DNA from 3 places in the Kribbella sp. NPDC043289 genome. Region 3 is predicted to be linked to each of the others. Evidence: riboswitches for the same ligand, from Rfam matches in the RefSeq annotation. Region 3 holds a riboswitch; each other region holds the start of a gene.
The links. Region 3 has a riboswitch for glycine ahead of gcvT (glycine cleavage system aminomethyltransferase GcvT). Riboswitches for the same ligand answer to the same signal wherever they lie in the genome.
Positions count from the first base shown of each region.

Region 1: linked by a shared signal. The riboswitch ahead of gcvP (aminomethyl-transferring glycine dehydrogenase) and the one ahead of gcvT (glycine cleavage system aminomethyltransferase GcvT) in region 3 are both predicted to bind glycine.
Region 2: linked by a shared signal. The riboswitch ahead of AC0662_RS32745 (L-serine ammonia-lyase) and the one ahead of gcvT (glycine cleavage system aminomethyltransferase GcvT) in region 3 are both predicted to bind glycine.

Region 1 covers NZ_JBWKCB010000001.1:2,218,439-2,220,695, forward strand. Annotated here, with positions in the region: gene gcvP (aminomethyl-transferring glycine dehydrogenase) at 1-854, opposite strand, end outside; glycine riboswitch at 939-1,026, opposite strand; gene AC0662_RS10525 (dihydrodipicolinate synthase family protein) at 1,042-1,935, opposite strand; gene AC0662_RS10530 (MerR family transcriptional regulator) at 1,959-2,257, opposite strand, start outside.
Region 2 covers NZ_JBWKCB010000006.1:422,517-424,773, reverse strand. Annotated here, with positions in the region: gene AC0662_RS32755 (alpha/beta fold hydrolase) at 1-474, opposite strand, end outside; gene AC0662_RS32750 (DUF3817 domain-containing protein) at 572-925, shown strand; glycine riboswitch at 923-1,015, shown strand; gene AC0662_RS32745 (L-serine ammonia-lyase) at 1,095-2,257, shown strand, end outside.
Region 3 covers NZ_JBWKCB010000002.1:355,255-357,511, reverse strand. Annotated here, with positions in the region: gene AC0662_RS13550 (hypothetical protein) at 75-266, shown strand; gene AC0662_RS13545 (aspartate/glutamate racemase family protein) at 301-942, opposite strand; glycine riboswitch at 1,175-1,272, shown strand; glycine riboswitch at 1,273-1,372, shown strand; gene gcvT (glycine cleavage system aminomethyltransferase GcvT) at 1,425-2,257, shown strand, end outside.

The sequences.
Region 1 (2,257 bases), on a different contig from region 3:
GACATGAAGCCGGCGTGCGGACCACCGTAGAACAGCGGTACGCCGAAGCGCTGGGAGGAACCGATGACGATGTCGGCGCCGGCCTCACCCGGTGCCTCGAGCAACGTCAGCGCGAGCAGGTCGGAGGCCACGGCCACCAACGTGTCGCGCCCGTGCGCCGCCTCGATCAGCGGCTTCAGGTCGCGGACCGCGCCGTCGGACCCCGGGTACTGCACGAGGAGACCGAAGAAGTCACCCTCGGGCAGACCGTCGGTGGTGTCGGCGACGACGACCTCGATGCCGAGCGCCTCGGCCCGGGTCTGGACGACGGCGATGGTCTGCGCGAAGCAGTCCGCGTCGACCAGGAAACGGTCGGACTTGCTCTTCTTGTTCGACCGGTGCGCCAGCGTCATCGCCTCGGCGGCGGCGGTGCCCTCGTCGAGCAGCGACGCGTTCGCGGTCGGCAGACCGGTCAGGTCGGAGACCACGGTCTGGAAGTTCAGCAGCGCCTCGAGCCGGCCCTGGGAGATCTCCGGCTGGTACGGCGTGTACGCGGTGTACCAGGCCGGGTTCTCGACCAGGCGGCGGACGATCACCGACGGCGTGAAGGTGCCGTAGTACCCCTGGCCGATCATCGAGGTGGCGACGTTGTTGCGGGCCGCGAGCTGGCGGAGTTCGGTGAGCGCGTCGACCTCGGAGGCCGGTTCGGGCAGTCGCAGCGCTTCGGCGGATCGGATCGAGGCGGGGACCGCGGCGTCGACGAGCGCGTCCACGTCGTCGTACCCGAGAAGCTGGACCATCCGCGTGATCTCGTCCGGGCGCGGACCGATGTGACGGTCGGCGAAAGTCGCCGAGAGGTGGGGTGAGTTGTTCATCTAGAGGCTCCGTTGCTGACAGTGCTTCCGGTCGCCTCCCCCTCTGTCACACCCTGCTGTGCAGGCAGTACGCTTCAGAGTCGCCTGTGACACTCGGTCCATGGGCCTGAGAGGTTCCGGGGAGGAATTGCCCCTTCGGCGCCCGAACACGGGTCTCTCCCGAGTGTTGTGTACGGCTGTCCCGAGGCTACCAGGAATTGTCGAACAGTTCGGGCAGCAGTCGACGGGCGTCCGGCCGCGCGGCCGCGACCTGCTCCGGTGTCGCCGATTCCATCGGCCACCGCACCCGGGTACCGACGTCGGCCCAGTCCCCCACCGCGGCCAGGAACTTGTCCAGCGCCGGGTTGGCCAGCCCCGCCTTCTGCAGCGGTACGACGTGCTTCGCGAAGAACTCGCCGATCCGACGCTCGACGTCCAGGTCTGTCGCGTACTTCACGGCACCGTTCGGTGAGAGGGCCGCGACGTTGGAGTAGCTACCGTGCGCACCGAGTGACGACATACTCGCGAGGAAGTGCCCGGGCACGAAGATCGCCAGACCGGACTTCGTTGCCTCGTCGAACCACGCCTTGTCACCGCCGGCGGTCTTCAGGCCGATGAGACTCGGCACCGCCGCGGCCAGGTCGGCGAGCTGGCGTGGACCGACCTGCGTCTTCGCGTGCGGCGGGTTGTAGAGCACGAGCGGGACACCGGCGGCAGCGTCAGCGGTCCGGTGCAGGAAGTCGAGGACCTCGCGCGGGTTCAGCGGGAGCCAGTCCGGGACGATGATCTGGATCGCGCCCGGCTCCAGCGTCGCCGCCCGCCGGACGCGCGCAAGCTGGAGCTGCGCCGACGGGTGACTGGCGCCGATCTGGAACGGCTTGCCGGCCGCGGCCAGGATCGTGCTGACCTGGTCGAACTCGTCCTCGGTGAGGGTCTGGAACTCCCCCGCCGTCCCGTGCGCGTAGAGCCCGTCGACAGCAGTCGCGCCCAGAGTCCGAGCTTGCGACTCCAGGCGGGCGAAGTCGATCGAGTCGTCCGCGGTCAGCGGTAACAACAAGGTCGCCCACACACCGCGCAGCGAGTTGGCGGTGAGTGGGCGCACAGGAAGGGCGGAAAAGGGCCGGGTCAGCCGGTCATGCGGGCGCGGCGGCGGGCGGCGAGCTCATCGCCCGCGTGGCCGTCCTCGTCCGACTCGTCGTGACCGTCGGCACGCTCGGTGGGCAGCTCGGACAGCGAACCCTCGACCTCACGCCAGACGCCACCGAGGGCGATACCGAACACGCCCTGGCCGCCGGCCAGCAGATCGATCACCTCGTCGGGCGAGGTACACATGTACACCGACGCGCCGTCGCTCATCAGCGTGATCTGGGTCAGGTCGTCGAAGCCGCGCTTGCTCAGGTGGGCGATCGCGGTCCGGATCTGCT
Region 2 (2,257 bases), on a different contig from region 3:
CGCGCTCTTGATGATCGGTGAGGGTTGCTTCGCGACGAGGTCCGCCGAGCACTTCACCGGGTTGCTGCGGGCCACGCCGCGCGGGTCGAAGCTGACGATGTCGAAGCGGTCCTGCAGGTCGGTGCTGAACCGGCTGATCCCGGTCTTGATCCGGTCGACGCCGGAGTCGCCGGGACCACCCGGCCCGAACACCAGGACGCCGACGCGCTCGCCGGGCGTCTTCGCCGTACGGCGGGCGATCGCGAAGTCGAACGTCGGACCGCCGGGGTTTCGCCAGTCGACCGGCAACTGGAGCGTCGCGCACTGCGAGCCCTGCACTGCGGCGGGATCGTCCTTACCCTCGGGTTTGCAGTCGGACCACTGCACCGTGCTCGGTGGTGCGGCGGTTGCGGGCAGTGTTGTCAGTGTTGGCAGTCCGGCGGCCGCGACGCCGAAGAGTGCAGCGCCGATGACGGCGCGTTGGATGAGAACCATGCCGACGATCCTTCGGCAATCGCTTGCTTGCGGCATCGGGGAGCAGCCCCGCAGGACCCCGAACCCGGCTTGGGGGGCTTGTTAGGGTCGGGCATTGATGAGTACCAAACATGCGCAGTGGTTCCGGGTCGTGGCGATCGCCGAGGCGCTCTCGTGGACCGGACTGCTGATCGGGATGCTGTTCAAGTACGTGCTGTCCGACAACGAGATCGGGGTCAAGATCTTCGGCCCGATCCACGGCGGCATCTTCGTCGCCTACGTGATCACCGTGCTCGCGGTCCGCGGCCCATTGCGCTGGTCCTGGCCGGTCACGCTGGCCGCGCTTGCCGCCAGTGTTCCGCCGCTGTTCACCTGGTTCTTCGAACTCTGGGCAGTGCGCACGGGCCGGATTGACGCCGGGCGTGAGACCGCCGTACCGTCCACAGCGGAAGCTAACTCAACAGCCGCATGAACCCGTGCGGGAGAGACCCGGACCTGATCCGGGCGCCGTAGGAGCAACTCTCCCCAAGAATCTCTCAGGCACCTTCACCGTACGGGCGAGGCACCTCTGGAGGGCATCAGCCTGACAGAGCGGGGAGGACACCACTCGGTCAACGACGACCGGAAGGGACCTCCACACAATGGCGATCAGCGTCTTCGACCTGTTCAGTATCGGGATCGGCCCGTCGAGTTCCCACACCGTGGGACCGATGCGAGCGGCCCGCACGTTCGCGCTCGGCCTCGCCGCCGACGGTCTGCTGGCCGCGACGACGACCGTCGAGGCGCAGCTGTTCGGCTCGCTCGGCGCCACCGGGCACGGCCACGGCAGCAACAAGGCCGTCCTGCTCGGTCTCGAGGGTGCCGACCCGGAGACCGTCGTCACGCATTCGGTCGACGCCCGCGTCGAGACCATTCACGAGCGCGGCCGGATCCTGCTGGCCGGGACCCACGAGATCGCGTTCGACGAGAACACCGACCTGGTGATGCACCGCCGCAAGGCCCTGCCGTACCACCCGAACGGGATGATGTTCGTCGCCCGGGACACCACCGGCGCCGTACTGCGGGAGCGCACCTACTACTCGGTCGGTGGTGGCTTCGTGGTCGACGAGACCGCCGCGGCCGGGGACCGGATCGTCCCGGACACCACCCCGCTGAAGTACCCGTTCACCACCGGCGCGGAGTTGCTCGACCGGTGCCGGGAGTCGCAGCTGACGATCAGCGAGGTGATGCTCGCGAACGAGCTCGCCTGGCGCACCGAGGACGAGATCCGCGACGGCCTGCTGCACATCTGGCAGGTCATGCAGGACTGTGTCCGTGAGGGCTGCGAGACCGAGGGCATCCTGCCCGGCGGGCTGAAGGTGCCGCGCCGCGCACACTCCCTGCACCGCCGGCTGAATGCCGACCCCTGGTCCGTCGATCCGTTGAAGGTGATGGACTGGGTGAACCTGTTCGCGCTGGCGGTCAACGAGCAGAACGCGTCCGGCGGCCGCATCGTCACCGCCCCGACGAACGGTGCCGCCGGCATCATTCCCGCCGTCCTGCACTATTACCGGCGGTTCGTGCCGGGGTCGACCGACGACGGAGCGGTCCGGTTCCTGCTGGCCGCCGGCGCGATCGGCGTGCTGTACAAGGAGAACGCGTCGATCTCCGGCGCCGAGGTCGGCTGTCAGGGCGAGGTCGGCTCGGCCTGCTCGATGGCGGCGGCCGGCCTCTGCGAGGTGCTCGGTGGGACGCCGCAGCAGGTCGAGAACGCCGCCGAGATCGCGATGGAGCACAACCTCGGCCTGACCTGCGACCCGGTCGG
Region 3 (2,257 bases):
CAGCGCTGTAAACCATGCCGCAGGGTCCGCGTGGTCGTCAAGAGGTGACCGGGCGGCCCGCTACCATCGCCCTCGTGATGTTCGAGCCGATGAGCCGCCGCCTGGCCGTGTCCTTCGCCGTCACCGGGCTGATCCTGTTCGTCGCCGGCCTTCTGGTGCGCCCGACGAACATCACCGTCGCGGTGGTGCTCTTCCTGCTGGCCGTCGGCCTCCTCGGCCTAGGCGCCTACGGAGCCCTCGAACGCCTCGTCAGCCGCCGCCGCTAACAGCGTCGTTCTCCTAGCGCGGGACCGTTTCCGGTCAGTGCGCAAGTGTTTCCGCGAGCCGGCGTACCCCTCGGTCGGGGCTGGTGAGGACCGGGACGGAGAGGTCCAGCCCTTCGGCCGCCGATGCCATGGATGCCTGCGCCAGCACCACCACGTCGCCATCGGCCGCCTGGATGGCAGCAGCAACCAGCGCATCGTGACGGGCACGATCTCCAGCAACGGCAGCCTCGAACGCGCCGGGCACAACAACTTCAGTGATCTCGACGTCCTGATCCAGGAGCTGCGCACGCTCACGCAGCAGCGCGGCCGTCGGCTGGACGGTGGTCGGCAGCGTCGCGATCACCGTCACACGCTTTCCGGCACGCACCGCCTCGTCCGCCATCGCCTCGTCGACGCGGTACACCGGTACGCCGATGCGGTCGGCGAGCGGAGCGGCGTACTGCGAGATCGACGAGCAGGTGAAGAGCACGGCCTCCGCGCCGGCCGCGACGGCCGCGTCACCGAGGTCGGCCAGCCGCTGGGCGACCTGCTCCGCCGCGGCACCGCGTCCGAGGTCGGCGACGATCTTGTCGTCGAGCAGGTTCTGCACCTCGACGCCCGGCAGGTGCTCCGCGGCCAGCGTCGCGAACGTCGGGATCACCACGGCCCCGGTGTGCAGGAAAGCGATCCGCGTCATCCGACGATCCTCACGTTTCAATGCGTGATACCGCTGTGGTGGCGACATCAACGGCGCTGCTTCGGAACCCAAGATTGACACGTTTCAGAACACCGGGTCAACGCCACGCGTGTCGCGCAGGAAACACCCTCCTCGAGCGTTTCCGGCGCGTTCCGGAACGGGTTTCGCGATCGTTTGACCTCGGGTGGCGGTCCGGCATACGGTCGGTCGCACAATTGCACATCGTGCCGTTCGAACCGGGGCGGAAGAGTTCCCTGCCCGACCAAGGCAGGGGCGCCGGAGGAGCAACTCTCCCCAGAAACTCTCAGGCCCAGTCACCGCTCCGGATGAGGCAACCTCTGGAAAGTCAGGACCGTCGTGTCCTGCACCCACGGTGCAAGCCGCACACTCTGCGGTGAAGCTCTCAGGTACCGATGACAGAGCGGGGAGGTCACCCAACCGGTGGTGCCACTGCGTGGCGCCGGAAGCCAGGGAGCCTCCTCATCGTGTCCCGACACACGCCGCTGTACGCCGTGCACCAAGAGCTCGGCGCGAGTTTCACCGACTTCGCGGGCTGGTCCATGCCGGTCCGCTACACCTCCGACGTCGCCGAGCACCACGCCGTCCGCACCACGTCCGGCTTGTTCGACCTCAGCCACATGGGCGAGCTCGAACTGACCGGTCCACAGGCCGGCCATGCGCTCGACTACGCGCTCGTCGGGCACCCTTCGAAGATCGCCGTCGGCCGCGCCCGCTACTCGATGCTCTGCACCGAGTCCGGCGGCATCGTCGACGACCTCGTCGTCTACCGCCTCGCCGACGAACACTTCCTGGTCGTCGCGAACGCCGGCAACGTCCCGGCTGTCCACGCGGCGCTCCAGGAACGCACCAAGTCGTACGACTGCCAGTTACGGAACACGTCCGACGACTGGGCGCTGCTCGCGGTCCAGGGTCCGGATTCGGAAAACGTTGTCGGAACGCTCACGGAACTCCCGGTCCAGCAACTGAAGTACTACGCCATCACCGCCGGCACCGTTGCCGGGCGCAACGTGTTGCTCGCCCGCACCGGGTACACCGGCGAGGACGGCTTCGAGATCTACTGCCGCCCGACGGACGCGCAGCGGGTCTGGACCACGATCAGCGCCGTACCCAGCGGGCCGCGACCGGCCGGACTCGCGTGCCGGGACACGCTCCGGCTCGAAGCGGGGATGCCGCTGTACGGCCAGGAGCTGAGCACCGCGACCACGCCGTTCGAGGCCGGACTCGGCCGGATCGTCGCCTTCGGCAAAGAAAACGGTTTCGTCGGCCGGGACGCACTCGCCCAGCGCCGCGACGA